Regions from separate parts of the Arthrobacter sp. zg-Y916 genome, predicted to be linked through region 1. Evidence: riboswitches for the same ligand, from Rfam matches in the RefSeq annotation. Region 1 holds a riboswitch; each other region holds the start of a gene.
What was found. A riboswitch is a leader RNA that binds a small molecule or an ion and turns the genes downstream of it on or off. The one in region 1 is predicted to bind S-adenosylmethionine.
Positions count from the first base shown of each region.

Region 2: it holds a riboswitch for S-adenosylmethionine, as region 1 does, so the genes downstream of both, LOC59_RS08125 (flavin reductase family protein) here and LOC59_RS02260 (hypothetical protein) in region 1, are expected to answer to the same signal.
Region 3: it holds a riboswitch for S-adenosylmethionine, as region 1 does, so the genes downstream of both, LOC59_RS15100 (LLM class flavin-dependent oxidoreductase) here and LOC59_RS02260 (hypothetical protein) in region 1, are expected to answer to the same signal.

Region 1 is NZ_JAJJOD010000001.1:470,771-474,973, forward strand. It holds gene LOC59_RS02245 (enoyl-CoA hydratase/isomerase family protein) at 1-117, shown strand, start outside; gene LOC59_RS02250 (3-hydroxyacyl-CoA dehydrogenase family protein) at 114-962, shown strand; gene LOC59_RS02255 (hypothetical protein) at 1,028-1,624, opposite strand; gene LOC59_RS02260 (hypothetical protein) at 1,663-2,049, opposite strand; SAM riboswitch class IV at 2,067-2,199, opposite strand; gene LOC59_RS02265 (SGNH/GDSL hydrolase family protein) at 2,269-3,261, opposite strand; gene paaZ (phenylacetic acid degradation bifunctional protein PaaZ) at 3,522-4,203, shown strand, end outside.
Region 2 is NZ_JAJJOD010000003.1:243,014-247,216, forward strand. It holds gene LOC59_RS08105 (replication-associated recombination protein A) at 1-47, opposite strand, end outside; gene LOC59_RS08110 (PhzF family phenazine biosynthesis protein) at 129-965, opposite strand; gene LOC59_RS08115 (hypothetical protein) at 1,118-1,426, shown strand; gene LOC59_RS08120 (MFS transporter) at 1,423-1,770, shown strand; SAM riboswitch class IV at 1,873-1,992, shown strand; gene LOC59_RS08125 (flavin reductase family protein) at 2,041-2,547, shown strand; gene LOC59_RS08130 (ATP-binding protein) at 2,635-3,753, shown strand; gene aspS (aspartate--tRNA ligase) at 3,827-4,203, opposite strand, start outside.
Region 3 is NZ_JAJJOD010000010.1:11,399-15,601, forward strand. It holds gene LOC59_RS15090 (aliphatic sulfonate ABC transporter substrate-binding protein) at 1-870, opposite strand, end outside; gene LOC59_RS15095 (ABC transporter ATP-binding protein) at 979-1,806, opposite strand; SAM riboswitch class IV at 2,238-2,354, shown strand; gene LOC59_RS15100 (LLM class flavin-dependent oxidoreductase) at 2,392-3,783, shown strand; gene LOC59_RS15105 (hypothetical protein) at 3,819-4,181, shown strand.

The DNA of each region.
Region 1 (4,203 bases):
CACGCGCCCGCCGAGGCGCACCCCGTGATCGACACCCTCGCCCAGGGCATCCTCTTCGAGTCCGAGGCGAAGTTCGACCGCATGCAGGCTTTCCTGGAAAGGAAGAAAAACAAATGACAGTTCCCTCCAAGGTCGGGGTCCTCGGCGGCGGCCGCATGGGCGCGGGCATTGCCCACGCCTTCTGCACCGCCGGTGCCGCCGTCGTCGTGGTTGAGCGCGATGAGCAGGCAGCCAGCGCAGCGTACGAGCGCGTTGCCTCCAACCTCGCTAAGAGCGTTGAGCGCGGCACCACGGACGAGACCCTCGATGCCCTGGTTGCCAGGCTCAGCGTCTCCACCGATTATGCAGACTTCGCCGGCTCAGGCCTGGTCGTCGAGGCAGTTCCGGAAGACTTCGCCCTGAAGGCTGCCGCGCTGGCCGCTGTGGAGGAGCATTTGGGCGACGGCGCCTGGCTCGCCTCCAACACGTCCTCGCTGTCAGTTTCGGAGCTGGCCGAAAAGCTGCAGCGTCCGGAGCGCTTCTGCGGCCTGCACTTCTTCAACCCGGTTCCTGCCTCCACCCTGATCGAGGTGGTCCTGGGCAAGCAGACTTCCGAAGAGCTCGCCGAGGCCGCCCGAACCTGGGTGGCCGACCTGGGCAAGACTCCCGTCGTCGTCAATGACGCTCCGGGCTTCGCCAGCTCCCGCCTGGGTGTGGCGATCGCGCTCGAGGCGATGCGCATGGTCGAAGAGGGTGTTGCGTCCGCTGAAGACATCGACGCGGCCATGGTCCTGGGCTACAAGCACCCGACCGGCCCGCTGAAGACCACGGATATTGTGGGGCTGGATGTGCGCCTCGGCATCGCCGAGTACCTGGCCTCCACACTCGGCCCGCGCTTCGAGCCGCCGCAGATCCTGCGGGACAAGGTGGCCCGCGGCGAGCTTGGCCGCAAGACCGGCAAGGGGTTCTTCGACTGGAGCTAGTTTCATAATGAGCGGCAGCCCGCATCCTTCGCCCCTGTGAGGCCGGAGCATGCGGGCTGCTGCCGTTAAGGCCGCTGTTCGGCTTCTGCCGTGGGAGACTGCGGGCGTGCGGCATCAATGCCGGCAAGCCAGCCCGGAGCCCTGCCGCCCTGCGGGGGCTGCAGGGCCGCGGCGTCAAAACCGCTGGTCTGCAGCAGCCAGGAAACCAGGGAGTTCGAGTTCCACATGTCGCCGCCGGGCACCTTCGCGCCCCACACCTTCAGGGGCACCTGCGGCACCCGGGCAAGCAGGGCCTCGGCCCCGGCAGCGTCCAGATTGAACACGAGGGCCGGTTCCGGCGCAAAGGCGAGGTCCGGTATGACCCCGTTCGGCCAGCACCGCACCTCGTACCGGAACAGCCTGAGCCGTCCGAGGGACCGGAGTCCCACTGGTCCCGTGGCCACGACTCCGAGCGGACCGGTGCCCTGGCCCCACGCCGGGGTCATTTCAATCGCATAGCGGGAACCGCTCGCGGTGACTTCCAGTGCTGCGTGGAACAGGGGCCGGGGACGTCGCCGCTCGCGCAGCGCGCGCCAGAGCTCCCACCAGCGGCTGGTGTGGACCACCAGATGGCCGCCGGCACCAACCGGGAGCCACCACAACCGCACCTGGGCTGTGTCCATCCGGCCCCTTCCCCTAAACAATCCGCCCAAGTATTGCCCTACGCGGAATCGCTGTCCTGCATCCTCAGATCATGTCGCGGAACCCGTCCCCGGCAGGGAGCCGCCCGCCCGGTAGTAGCCAAGTAGAAAAAAGAACTCCGGTTGCGGCCTTCGAAGGCGCCCGGGACCATCAGGGACGAATACCGGGGGCACCACTGGGGCTGCCCGGGGCTGAGCGCGAGGGCTTCGGCGAGGAGCGGAATGTCGTGGTGCCACATGAGCTGCTGCTGCCCGGCGATTATCAGGTAGATCAGGTCCAGCTCCGGATCGGCGTGGACTTCGACGTCGATCCAGTCCTCGTAGCGGTTGAGCCGGCCGCCGTGGATCCAATGGATCTTGTGGCCGGGGGAAAAGGCGGTGCAGCGCGGGTCACTGGAGGGAAGCACAGCGTGTCCTTCGAAAGAGAGTGTCCTTGCCCGCTCCGGTTGGACGCGGGCCGCTTCGTCATCCGAACCACCCGCCGAACAGTGGGGTTGGTGCATGGCCAGTCGGAGCTTTTCCGCACCGGGAAGGTGCGGAGGCCATGTCTCGTGAAGCATTGATTACGTTAGCAGGTGCCGGTGGCACCCGTCCCTTGCCGCGTCTTGTTTCGGCAATGACAACGGTTACCGCCGGCCGCGGCAGTGGCCCTTCCCATGCCCCAGATGGACATCTGCGGTGATGGCCGCCAGGTAGCCTTCGCGGTAGCCGGTGGCATTCGGGTGCAGCTGAAACTCGCTGCCCAGGGCGATGATCCATGGATCCGCGGACCCCACGCCGTGCCCGGCGAACTCATCCGTGACATCCACGAAGGTTTCTCCGCGCTGTACCTGTCCGGCCAGCACCGCGTTAAGCGCGTCCGTCCCCTGGCTGAACAGTGCCACCGCCTCCGGGCTGAGCGGTCCCGCGGTTCCGGCCTCGAACAGGTACGGATAACCGACGAGTACCAGTTCGGCCCGCGGCGCGAGTTCACGAATCTGGCGGAGGGATTCCTGCAGCTGCGCCGTGAGGGTGGTTTGCGCGTAAGCGGTCGCACTCGCAATGGCGGGTGCACAGGTTTCCGGCAGCACCGGACCGATGCAGGCCTGAACGACGGCGCCGAATTGAACGTCATTGCCGCCAATCGTGACGGTGACCAGGTCGGTGCCGCGGTTCAGGGAACCATCCGCGCGCAGGGCGGCGATCTGCTCCGGCAGGTCCACGGGTCCGGCGGGAGCGCCCGGGGGAGTGCTCGACGCCGTCGCGCCGGCACACGTCACATCCGCCTCCCGATCCACCCGGCGAAGGGCATCCAGCAGGGCCGGGTACCCTTCTGCAGTCCGGCCGCAGGCATCGAGGAGCGGCCCGCCGCCAAAGCCCGACGCGTAGGAGTCACCCAGGGCAACGTAATCCACTTCTCCGCCGCGGTCCCTGTCTCGATCCCAGCCCCGATCCCAGCCCCGGTGGTGGTCCCACCCGCGGTCCCGGTCCCACCCGCGGTCCCGGTCCCACCCGCGGTGGTGGCCGCGGTCCTGTCCGCCCGCAGCCGCCGGAGCCGCAACCCCGCCAGCAGTTAGGACACTTCCAAGAAGCAGCACCAGTCCTGCTTTCGTCCAGCCGCGCATCGGGTTCCGGTTCATCGTCGTACCTTCCGTCGTCGTCCGGGCCCACGGTAGCGCCGGCGCGGACAGGAGCAAACACGTGGTGTGGCAGCCGGGGCAGCCGCGAGTCAAAAAGCCGGATCCCGGGCTTGGCATAGTGTGCCGCAGGGCACTCTCATGTAGGCTGGATTCATTACCGACCGTCCGGTCAGTTATCGCTGTGTCCGGCGGAAGCCGCAGCCAGCGGAACTCGCCCGGTCAGGAAAACGAACGTCCAGTATCGAAAGGGTCCGTCAAAGATGACCTCAACCGCCATAGACGTGCAAGTCGTCCCCAGCTTCGTCCAGGACGAGTGGTGGACCCCGGAAAGCGCCGCCGCAAACCCAACTGAGGTCCGGGACGCCAGCACCGGTGAAATCCTCGCCCTGGTGTCGACCGACGGACTGGACATTGCAGCCGCCGTGGAGCACGGCCGCACCGTGGGCCACCGCGGACTGGCCGGCCTGACCTTCCACCAGCGTTCGCTGAAGCTGAAGGAACTGGCCCAGTACCTGAACGGCCGCCGGAAGGAACTTTACGAAATCTCCGCCCGCACCGGCGCCACCAAGATCGACTCCCTGGTGGACATCGACGGCGGCATTGGCGTGCTCTTCACGTTCGGCTCCAAGGGACGCCGCGAACTGCCCAACTCCACGGTCGTCATCGACGGCGCCGCCGAGGTGCTTTCCAAGGACGGCTCCTTCATCGGCGAGCACGTCTACACCTCGATCCCCGGCGTCGCCGTGCAGATCAACGCCTTCAACTTCCCGGTCTGGGGCATGCTCGAGAAGTTCGCTCCTGCGTTCATCGCCGGCGTTCCCACCATCGTGAAGCCCGCAACGCCCACCGGCTACCTCTCCGAAGCCGCAGTGCGCATGATGATCGAATCCGGGATCCTTCCGGCAGGTTCACTGCAGCTGATCTCCGGCTCCGCCCGGGACC
Region 2 (4,203 bases), on a different contig from region 1:
CCGTCCCCGGGGTCCTGGTCCTCATCGCTGCTGAACAAGTCATTCACGCTTCAAGGCTACCGCCCCGCCGAGAGGCCACTTACGGCTCTTTTCAGCGCTGAAACGAGCCGTAACTGGCCTCTCGCGGGTCAGAGCGTGACGGAACCGTCGATGCAGGTGACCGACTCGCCGCCGATCCAGATCCGGCCCTCCCGGGTGAACACCCGCACCAGGCCGGAACGGTGGACGGCTGTGCCCTGGGTGACGGTGTAGCGTTCTTCGGCGATGCCCTGGCCGATCAGCCATTGGGCCAGGCCTGCGTTGAGGCTGCCCGTGACCGGGTCCTCCGAGACACCCAGGCCGGGCGCGAAGGCACGTACCTCGAAGTCCGTCTCCGCCGATTCGGGCTGCGGGCCTATGACCCCCACCCGGAGGCCGCCAATCGCTGCATGGTCCGGCGTCAGCGACAGCACCGTTTCGGCGTCAGGGAGCAGCAGTCCCAGCCAGCCCGGACCGTTGTCCACCCACTGGTGGCCCTTGACCTGGTCCGGCCGCAGGCCCAGGGCGGCTGTGACCCTGGCCAGAATGTCCTCTTCCACGGGTCCGGTGCGGATCAGGCGGGGCGCCGCGAACGCAGCGAGGCCGGCATTGACGCGCAGGGGAACCAGGCCGATTCCACATTCCTGGACCACGAGGCCCGGTTTCATCGGGGTGTTTCCCGCTTCCGTCCAGGCGTGGCAGGTGCCCAGCGTAGGGTGCCCGGCGAACGGTATCTCCCCTCCGGGCGTGAAGATCCGGACCCGGTAGTCAGCCTCGTCCTGGATGGCCGGGAGCACGAAGGTCGTCTCCGACAGATTCGTCCAGCGGGCAAACTGCTGCATCTGCTCGTCGTCGAGGCCCTCCCCGTCCAGCACTACCGCAAGCGGGTTGCCCTGGTACGGCTTGTTGCCGAAGACGTCTACCTGTTTGAACCAGCGTTGTCTCATGCGGACACTGTAATGGCTGGCCGGGGCGGTACCGTTCCTATTCCCGTGTCCGTTGCTGGCTGGGATCGGCGCATGAACAGAGCGCCCGCCGGGAGGAAAGCAGCCGGAACTGCCGCCGTGCTGCTTGGCGGGTCCGCGGATCCTCGATTTCCTTGTTCCGTTGTGGGCCGGCAGCGGGCTGGCTGGCGGATAAGCGCCCGAGGACCGTCACCGCGGCGTCCGGCGCCCTGCTCTATGCCGTGAGCTGTCTCGGCTACGCGCTGGCCGGTTCCTTGTCCGTTGCCTTCGGCGCAGCGATCCTCGGCGGTGTGGGCGGGGCCCTCTTCTGGGTGTCCATCCGCGCCCTTGCCGCAGAGTTCCCGGACCGTGACTCAGGTTCCATGGCTGGCCTGCTCTCTTCCGAAGCGTTTGGTCGTGCTGCTTTGCGCTCCGCGCAGGCGTCCGACGTCGCCGGAAGATGATCCCGGGCCGGTCCAGGACGCGCCGCCGCGCTCTGGGTACTCACCAGCGTTTCCTGGCACTGCTGCCGCCGATGTACGGGGAGGTCGCCGCGGAACTGAACCCGCGCCGCCTCGGCCGGGCGATGAGCATCCTAGGCAACGCGGGCCAGCTCGGCTCGGCCATTGGTTCGCTGCTGGCGGGCTTCCTCTACGCCGGGGGCTCCTGGCTGGCAGCCTGCCTGGTCTTCGCTGCAGTTCTGCTCGCTGGAGGTGTGCTGGGACCGTTGGCGCTGGCGAAGATAGGCGTCCGGGACCGTCCCGGTTCGGCCGCGGCGGACACATCCCTGGAGCTGCTGCCGGAATAGCGGGCGCGCCCTAAGACAGCCCGTTACGAACTGTTGCGGCGTGTGTACGCCTCACAGCGCGGGTTTGCGCGCGGGATACCGCGCCCCTAGATTGGTAGCCAGAATCAAGAGTTCCAGCCAGAGGCCCTGGCCGGCTGGACGGCAACCCTCTCGCCGTAGCGGGGTGCTCCAGGTGACGATTCGGCGGCTCCGGCGGATTTCCCGGTGCCGCAAGTACAGCGCCGCATCCGGCTCCTTGCCGCAGGCTGCGCGTCAGGCAGAGGAATCTTCATGGCACTCGAAACCGATCTCCAGCCAAATGCACTGCGCCAGGCCTTTGGGCGCTTCCCGTCCGGAATCGCAGCACTCTGCGCCGAAGTTGACGGCGCCCCGCAGGGAATCGTGGCCTCCTCCTTTACTGTCGGGGTGTCCATGGATCCGCCCCTGGTGATGTTCGCCGTGCAGAACACCTCCCGCACCTGGCCGGTACTGCGTTCGGCGGGCCGGATCGGAGTGTCCATCCTGGGCACGGGGCACGACGGCGTCTGCCGCCAGATCGCTTCCCGGGACGGCGACCGGTTTGCAGGCCTGAGCCTGCACGAAGCAGAGACCGGTGCACTGTTCCTGGACGAGGCAGCGCTCTGGCTCGAATGCTCGGTCGAAAACGAGGTTCCGGCCGGGGACCACGCCGTCGTCCTGCTTCGGGTGCACGGCTATTCCACTCACGACGGCGCCCATGAGCCGCTGGTCTTCCACGGTTCGGCGTTCCGCAATCTGGCTGTCCCTGCCTTCGCCTGACCAGCCTCAAACTCACAGAACTCATATAGACTCATCGAGCCCGCGCAAACTCACAAAGCACACAGCGACTCACAGGAGTCTGTCCGCATGGAAAACCCGTTCCGACCTTCCGCCGGGGCCACTCCCCCGCAAATCCTGGGACGGGAGGGCGTGCTGGATGAGTTCCAGTACGGACTCCGTTTGGGGTCCGGCGCCCCCGGCCTGCTGACGATCTTTACCGGTGCACGGGGCATCGGCAAGACCGTCATGCTCGGCGCCGCACATGACCTGGCCCGCGAAAGCGGCTGGGCTGTCATCTCCGAGACCGCCACGCCGGGATTCGTCGGCCGCATTGGCGAATCGATGCGCCGCCTGGCCGAGGAACTGGGGGACGGGCCCAAGACCCGCCGCATCACCGCCCTCGCAGCTGCCGGTTTCAGCATTACGACCCAGCTGCCGCCCGAACGGCAGGTCGCGTGGCGCGGTGTCGGGGAGGAACTGTTGACCCTCCTGGACGAACACCGCACCGGCCTCATCATCAGCGTGGACGAGATCCACGCCGCTGACCGAAGCGAGCTCGCGCAGCTTGCCGCCAGCGTGCAGCATTTCATCCAGGCCCGGCTGCCGATCGGACTGGTCTTCGCGGGGCTGCCAGCGGCAGTTTCGGATCTGCTGAACGAGGGCGTGGCGACGTTCCTGCGCCGGGCCGACAAGATCGACCTGCATGCCGCTGCTGTGCGGGAGGTTGAAGAGTCCTTTGCTTCAACCTTTGCCGGCGCCGGCTTCCAGATCAGCCCCGATCTGGTGAGCCGCGCCGCACAGGCGACCGGCGGCTATCCGTTCCTGATCCAGCTGGTGGGCTACTTCCTCTGGCGGGAGGCGGAGACGCAGGCCGGCCACCTCGGAACGGATGCCGTCCAGCGGGCCATAGACGCAGCCCACCGGCGCAACGCGCGCACCGTCATTGAGGCAGCCCTGGCGACGGCGTCGGCCAAGGACCGGGAATTTCTCTCAGCCATGGCGGTGGATGACGGCCCGTCCCTGGCCGGCGACATCGGCCGCCGCCTTGGCGCGAAAACCAACCTGGTGGCCAACTACCGGTCCCGGCTGCTGGCAGCCGGACTTATCGAGTCCACCGGACACGGCAAAGTGGACTTCGCCATCCCGGGCCTGCGGCAGCACCTGCGCCGTCAGGCGGGCATGAGCGCTCTACCCGCAGAACCCTAAAAAGCACAGACGCTTAAAGCACAGAGCCCGGCCGCCTAAGTGGCGGCCGGGCCCTTATGCAGGCTGGGTCGGGCTAGGAAGCGGGAGCCTCGGCCGGCTTGTCCTGCTTCTTCTCCGGCTTGAAGTCGACGCCGGCTTCCTTGCGCTGCTGGGCACTGATCGGCGCCGGAGCGGAGGTCAGCGGATCGTAGCCGCCGCCGGACTTCGGGAAGGCGATGACGTCGCGGATCGAGTCGGCGCCGGCCAGCAGGGCCACCACACGGTCCCAGCCGAAGGCGATGCCGCCGTGCGGCGGAGCGCCGTACTTGAAGCCTTCGAGCAGGAAGCCGAACTGCTCCTGGGCGGTCTCCTCGGAGATGCCCATGACCTTGAACACGCGTTCCTGCACATCGCGCTGGTGGATACGGATGGAACCGCCGCCGATCTCATTGCCGTTGCAGACAATGTCGT
Region 3 (4,203 bases), on a different contig from region 1:
GGTGCGGGCCACTTCGAGGTCCAGGCCGGCGACGTCGGCGAGGATCTGCGCGGTTTCTTCCGGGTTCTCGGCTGCCCAGGCACGCGCCCTTTCATAGACGTTGACCACGGTCTGGGCTACTTCCGGCTGCTCTTCCAGGAAGGACTCGGTGGCGTTCAGGAAGCCGTAGGTGTTGAAGTCCAGATTGCGGTAAAGGAACTCGGCACCAGCGTGCTCGGCGCCGGCCATGATCGGGTCCAGGCCGGACCAGGCGTCCACGGCGCCGTTTTCAAGGGCAGTGCGGCCGTCCGCGTGCTGCAGGTTCTCAACCGTGACATCGGAGGTGCTCAGCCCGGCCTCTTCCAGCGCCTGGACCAGGAAGAAGTACGGGTCGGTGCCCTTGGTGGCGGCGACGGACTTGCCGGCCAGGTCAGCCACGGAACTGATGTCCGAGTCGGAAGAGACGAGGAGTCCGGCCCATTCCGGCTGCGAGTAGATGCTGATGGTCTTGATCGGGGAGCCGTTGGACCGGGCCAGCAGGGCAGCCGAACCGGCGGTGGAGCCGACGTCGATCGCTCCGGCACGCAGTGCCTCATTGGCCTTGTTCGATCCGGCGGACTGCACCCAGTTCACGTCCACGCCCTGCTCTTCAAGGGTGGCTTCCAGCCAGCCCTGGTCCTTGATGACCAGGCTGAGCGGGTTGTAGGTGGCGAAGTCAATGTTCAGGGTGCCGCCGTCGGCTGCATCATTGGCGGCAGCGCCGGAGGAGTCTTCGCCGGCAACGCAGCCCGTGAGGGCCAGCGAGAACGCTGCGGCAGCGGCGGCCAGGACGGCGAGGGGGCGGCGGGAGAAGCTGGGCGGGCGGCGGGAGAAGCGGGAACGGCGGTTCATGGGGATTCCTTCAGGAAGTGGAGGGCAGGGAAGAAGGGCGGTGCGGGCACGGATCGCCCGCGGCATCCGCCGCGGGAATGCCCGCGGCGGTGGGGGAGGAGGGGTCGCCTAGTGGCGGTCGACGCCGAGGCTCGCCAAGAGCTCTCCGCGCATTCGTGCCAGTTCAGCCGAGGCACGGTCCCGCGGACGGGCGCCCGGGACGGTGATGGTCTGCGTGATGGTGGCACCGGGCTTGCCCGGTTCCCGGCCGAGGATAATGATCCGGTCCGCGAGCTGCAGCGCCTCGTCGACGTCGTGCGTGACCAGCAGGACAGTGGCCGGAGCTGCGCGGTGCACGTCCAGCAGCAGGTCCTGCATCTTGAGGCGGGTCAGGGCGTCGAGGGCGCCGAACGGTTCGTCGAGCAGCAGCACGCCGGGCTTGCGGGCCAGCGCCCGGGCCAGCGACGCGCGCTGGGCCATGCCGCCGGACACGGCGCGGGGCTGGTGCTTCGCGAAGCTGTCCAGCTCAACCAGCTTGAGGAGCTCGGCGACCTTGGCCTTGCCCTCGGACGCACTGGTGCTCTTGGGCAGGCCGATGGCGACGTTGGCCTGCAGGGTCTGCCACGGAAGCAGCCGCGGTTCCTGGAAGGCAACGGCACACCGGTCATCGATGCCGCGGACGGCAGTACCGTCGATCAGCACCTGCCCGGTGGAGGCGGCGTCGAGTCCGGCGGTCGCGCGCAGCAGCGTGGACTTGCCGCAGCCGCTGGAGCCGAGGATGGCCAGGACTTCGCCCGGACGGACCTCGAAATTGATGTCGCGCAGCACCACGTGGGCGTTTGCGCCCGAACCAAAGGCGCGGCCAACGCCGTCGAACGTTACCGGCAGGGCAGAGTCTGGCGTGGGACGCGGGGCAGTGGAAACGGCATGGGAGCCGGAGGACAGTACTGCAGTCATGTGAACACTCCATCGGTCCTGGCAGTAGCACCCTACGGAAAACGTCCTGGGCCGGGTTAGCGGCCTCCTGCGACGTCCACCTCGCTATCGCAGTGCCTCAAGGAGGAAGCACTCCGACCAGGGTTGCTGCGGCTTCACTGATCCAGGTCTCTCAGCCGCTCGGGATGGTCAAGTGCAACTAAACGCCCTCGGACAGCCTGCGGGCAAGTCCCCGCGTAACATTCCGAATCCGGGTCCCTCCGGCCCTATTTCCCGCCGAGAGGCCACTTACGGCTCTTTTGAGCGCCCAAACCAGCCGTAAGTGGCCTCTCGGTGGTCGGAGAGGCGGCGCGGAGGCGGGCGGAGTTGGAGGTACGACGCCGGGCGTTACGCCGCGTGACACGGCCGGGGTTGCGCCGGCCCCGGCTCAGGGGCCCATACTGGAGCCGCAGGATCATGAGTCCCAACGCAAAGCTCTGGCTGGTTGGGCGGCAACCCTCTTTCCGTAGCGGGGTGCCCCAGATGACGATCCGGTCGCCCGGCGAATCCGTCGGCGGCAAGTACGGCGCTCCGTCCCCGGTGCGTCGCCTGGGAAAGGATTCTTCGATGACCAGCGCTCCCCGCCAGATCCGCTTCAACGCCTTCGACATGAACTGCGTCGGACACCAGTCACCCGGCTTGTGGCGCCACCCCGAAGACCGGTCGGCGGACTACACCAGGCTTTCCTACTGGACCCACCTGGCGAAGACCTGCGAACGCGGGCTTTTCGACGGAATCTTCATTGCCGACGTGCTGGGCACCTACGACGTCTACGGTTCCTCCAACGAAGCCACCCTCCGCCAGGGCACGCAGGTGCCGGTGAATGATCCGCTGCTGCTGGTCTCCGCGATGGCCCTGGTCACCGAAAACCTGGGCTTCGGCGTCACCGCCGGCACCGCCTATGAGCATCCGTACCCGTTCGCCCGCCGGCTCTCCACGCTGGACCACCTCACCAACGGGCGCGTCGGCTGGAACGTCGTTACCGGCTACCTGCCTTCGGCCGCCCGCAACATGGGCCAGGAGGACCAGCTCGAGCACGACGAGCGCTACAACCACGCCGACGAATACCTCGAAGTCGTCTACAAGCTGCTTGAGGGTTCCTGGGAAGACGACGCCGTCGTCCGCGACAGGGAAACCGGCGTCTTCACGGATCCGTCCAAGGTCCATGACATCAACCATGAGGGCAAATACTTCAAGGTCCCCGGCATCCACATCTCGGAGCCGTCTCCGCAGCGCACCCCCGTGATCTACCAGGCAGGCGCATCGCCGCGCGGCATCGGCTTGGCGGCGGAGAACGCTGAAGCAGTGTTCGTGGGCGCGTCCACAGTGGAGAAGCTCAAGGCCACGGTCACGAAGATCCGCGACGCCGCGGAAGCCGCCGGCCGGGACCGGCACTCGATCCGGATCTACACCCTGCTGACCATCATCACGGCCGCCACCTCCGAGGAAGCCGAAGCCAAGCACCTGGATTACCAGAGCTACACCAGCGACGAAGGTGCCCTGGCGCTGATGTCCGGCTGGATGGGTGTGGACCTCTCCACCTATGAACTAGACCAGCCGCTCGGCGCCGTGAAATCCAACGCCATCCAGTCGGCGGCTGCGAACTTCCAGAAAGTGAACGACGACGGCGAGCCCTGGACAGTGCGCGACATCGCCGAGACCGCCGGGATCGGCGGACTGGGCCCGCGGCTGGTCGGCTCCGGTGCGGAGGTGGCCGAGGAGCTGATCCGCTGGGTCGAGGAGACCGACGTCGACGGCTTCAACCTGGCTTACGCGGTCACGCCCGGAACCTTCGAGGACGTCGTCGAGTTCGTGGTGCCCGAGCTGCAGAAGCGCGGCGCGTACCCTACGGAGTATGCCCCCGGAACCCTGCGCCAGAAGCTCTTCGGTGCCGGTGACAAGCTTCCGGAGGACCACCGCGGCGCGCGGTTCCGGCTGGACCCAGCGGTCCGCCGCTAGGCCGGCCCTGCGGGGGTTCCGTTAGGCTCGTGCGCATGACAAATGCGGGGAACACCAAAGCTCTCAGTCTCAACGTCACCTCCAAGCGCGCCCGGGCCCGCGGGGAAATGGTGGTCGCGGCGCCTGTCTCGGCGCTCCCTCCTGCCGTCGAACGGGCCGGGGCGGGGCTTCCACGGATGACCCTCACCGGGATCTGGCAGGAGCGGGCAGAGCTGGTGGCGGGAACCACGTGGAAGACGTTCGGCGAAGACATTGTGCTCACCTTCGAGCCGGTGGACGCTGCAACCACACGGGTGGTGGCCACCAGCACACCCCACGTTCCGACCACCATCTTCGACTACGGGCAGGGCAAGGCCGACGTCACCGAGGTGCTGAACGCCGTGGCTGCGGAGCTCTAGCCAGGACAGCAGGAAGCGGCGG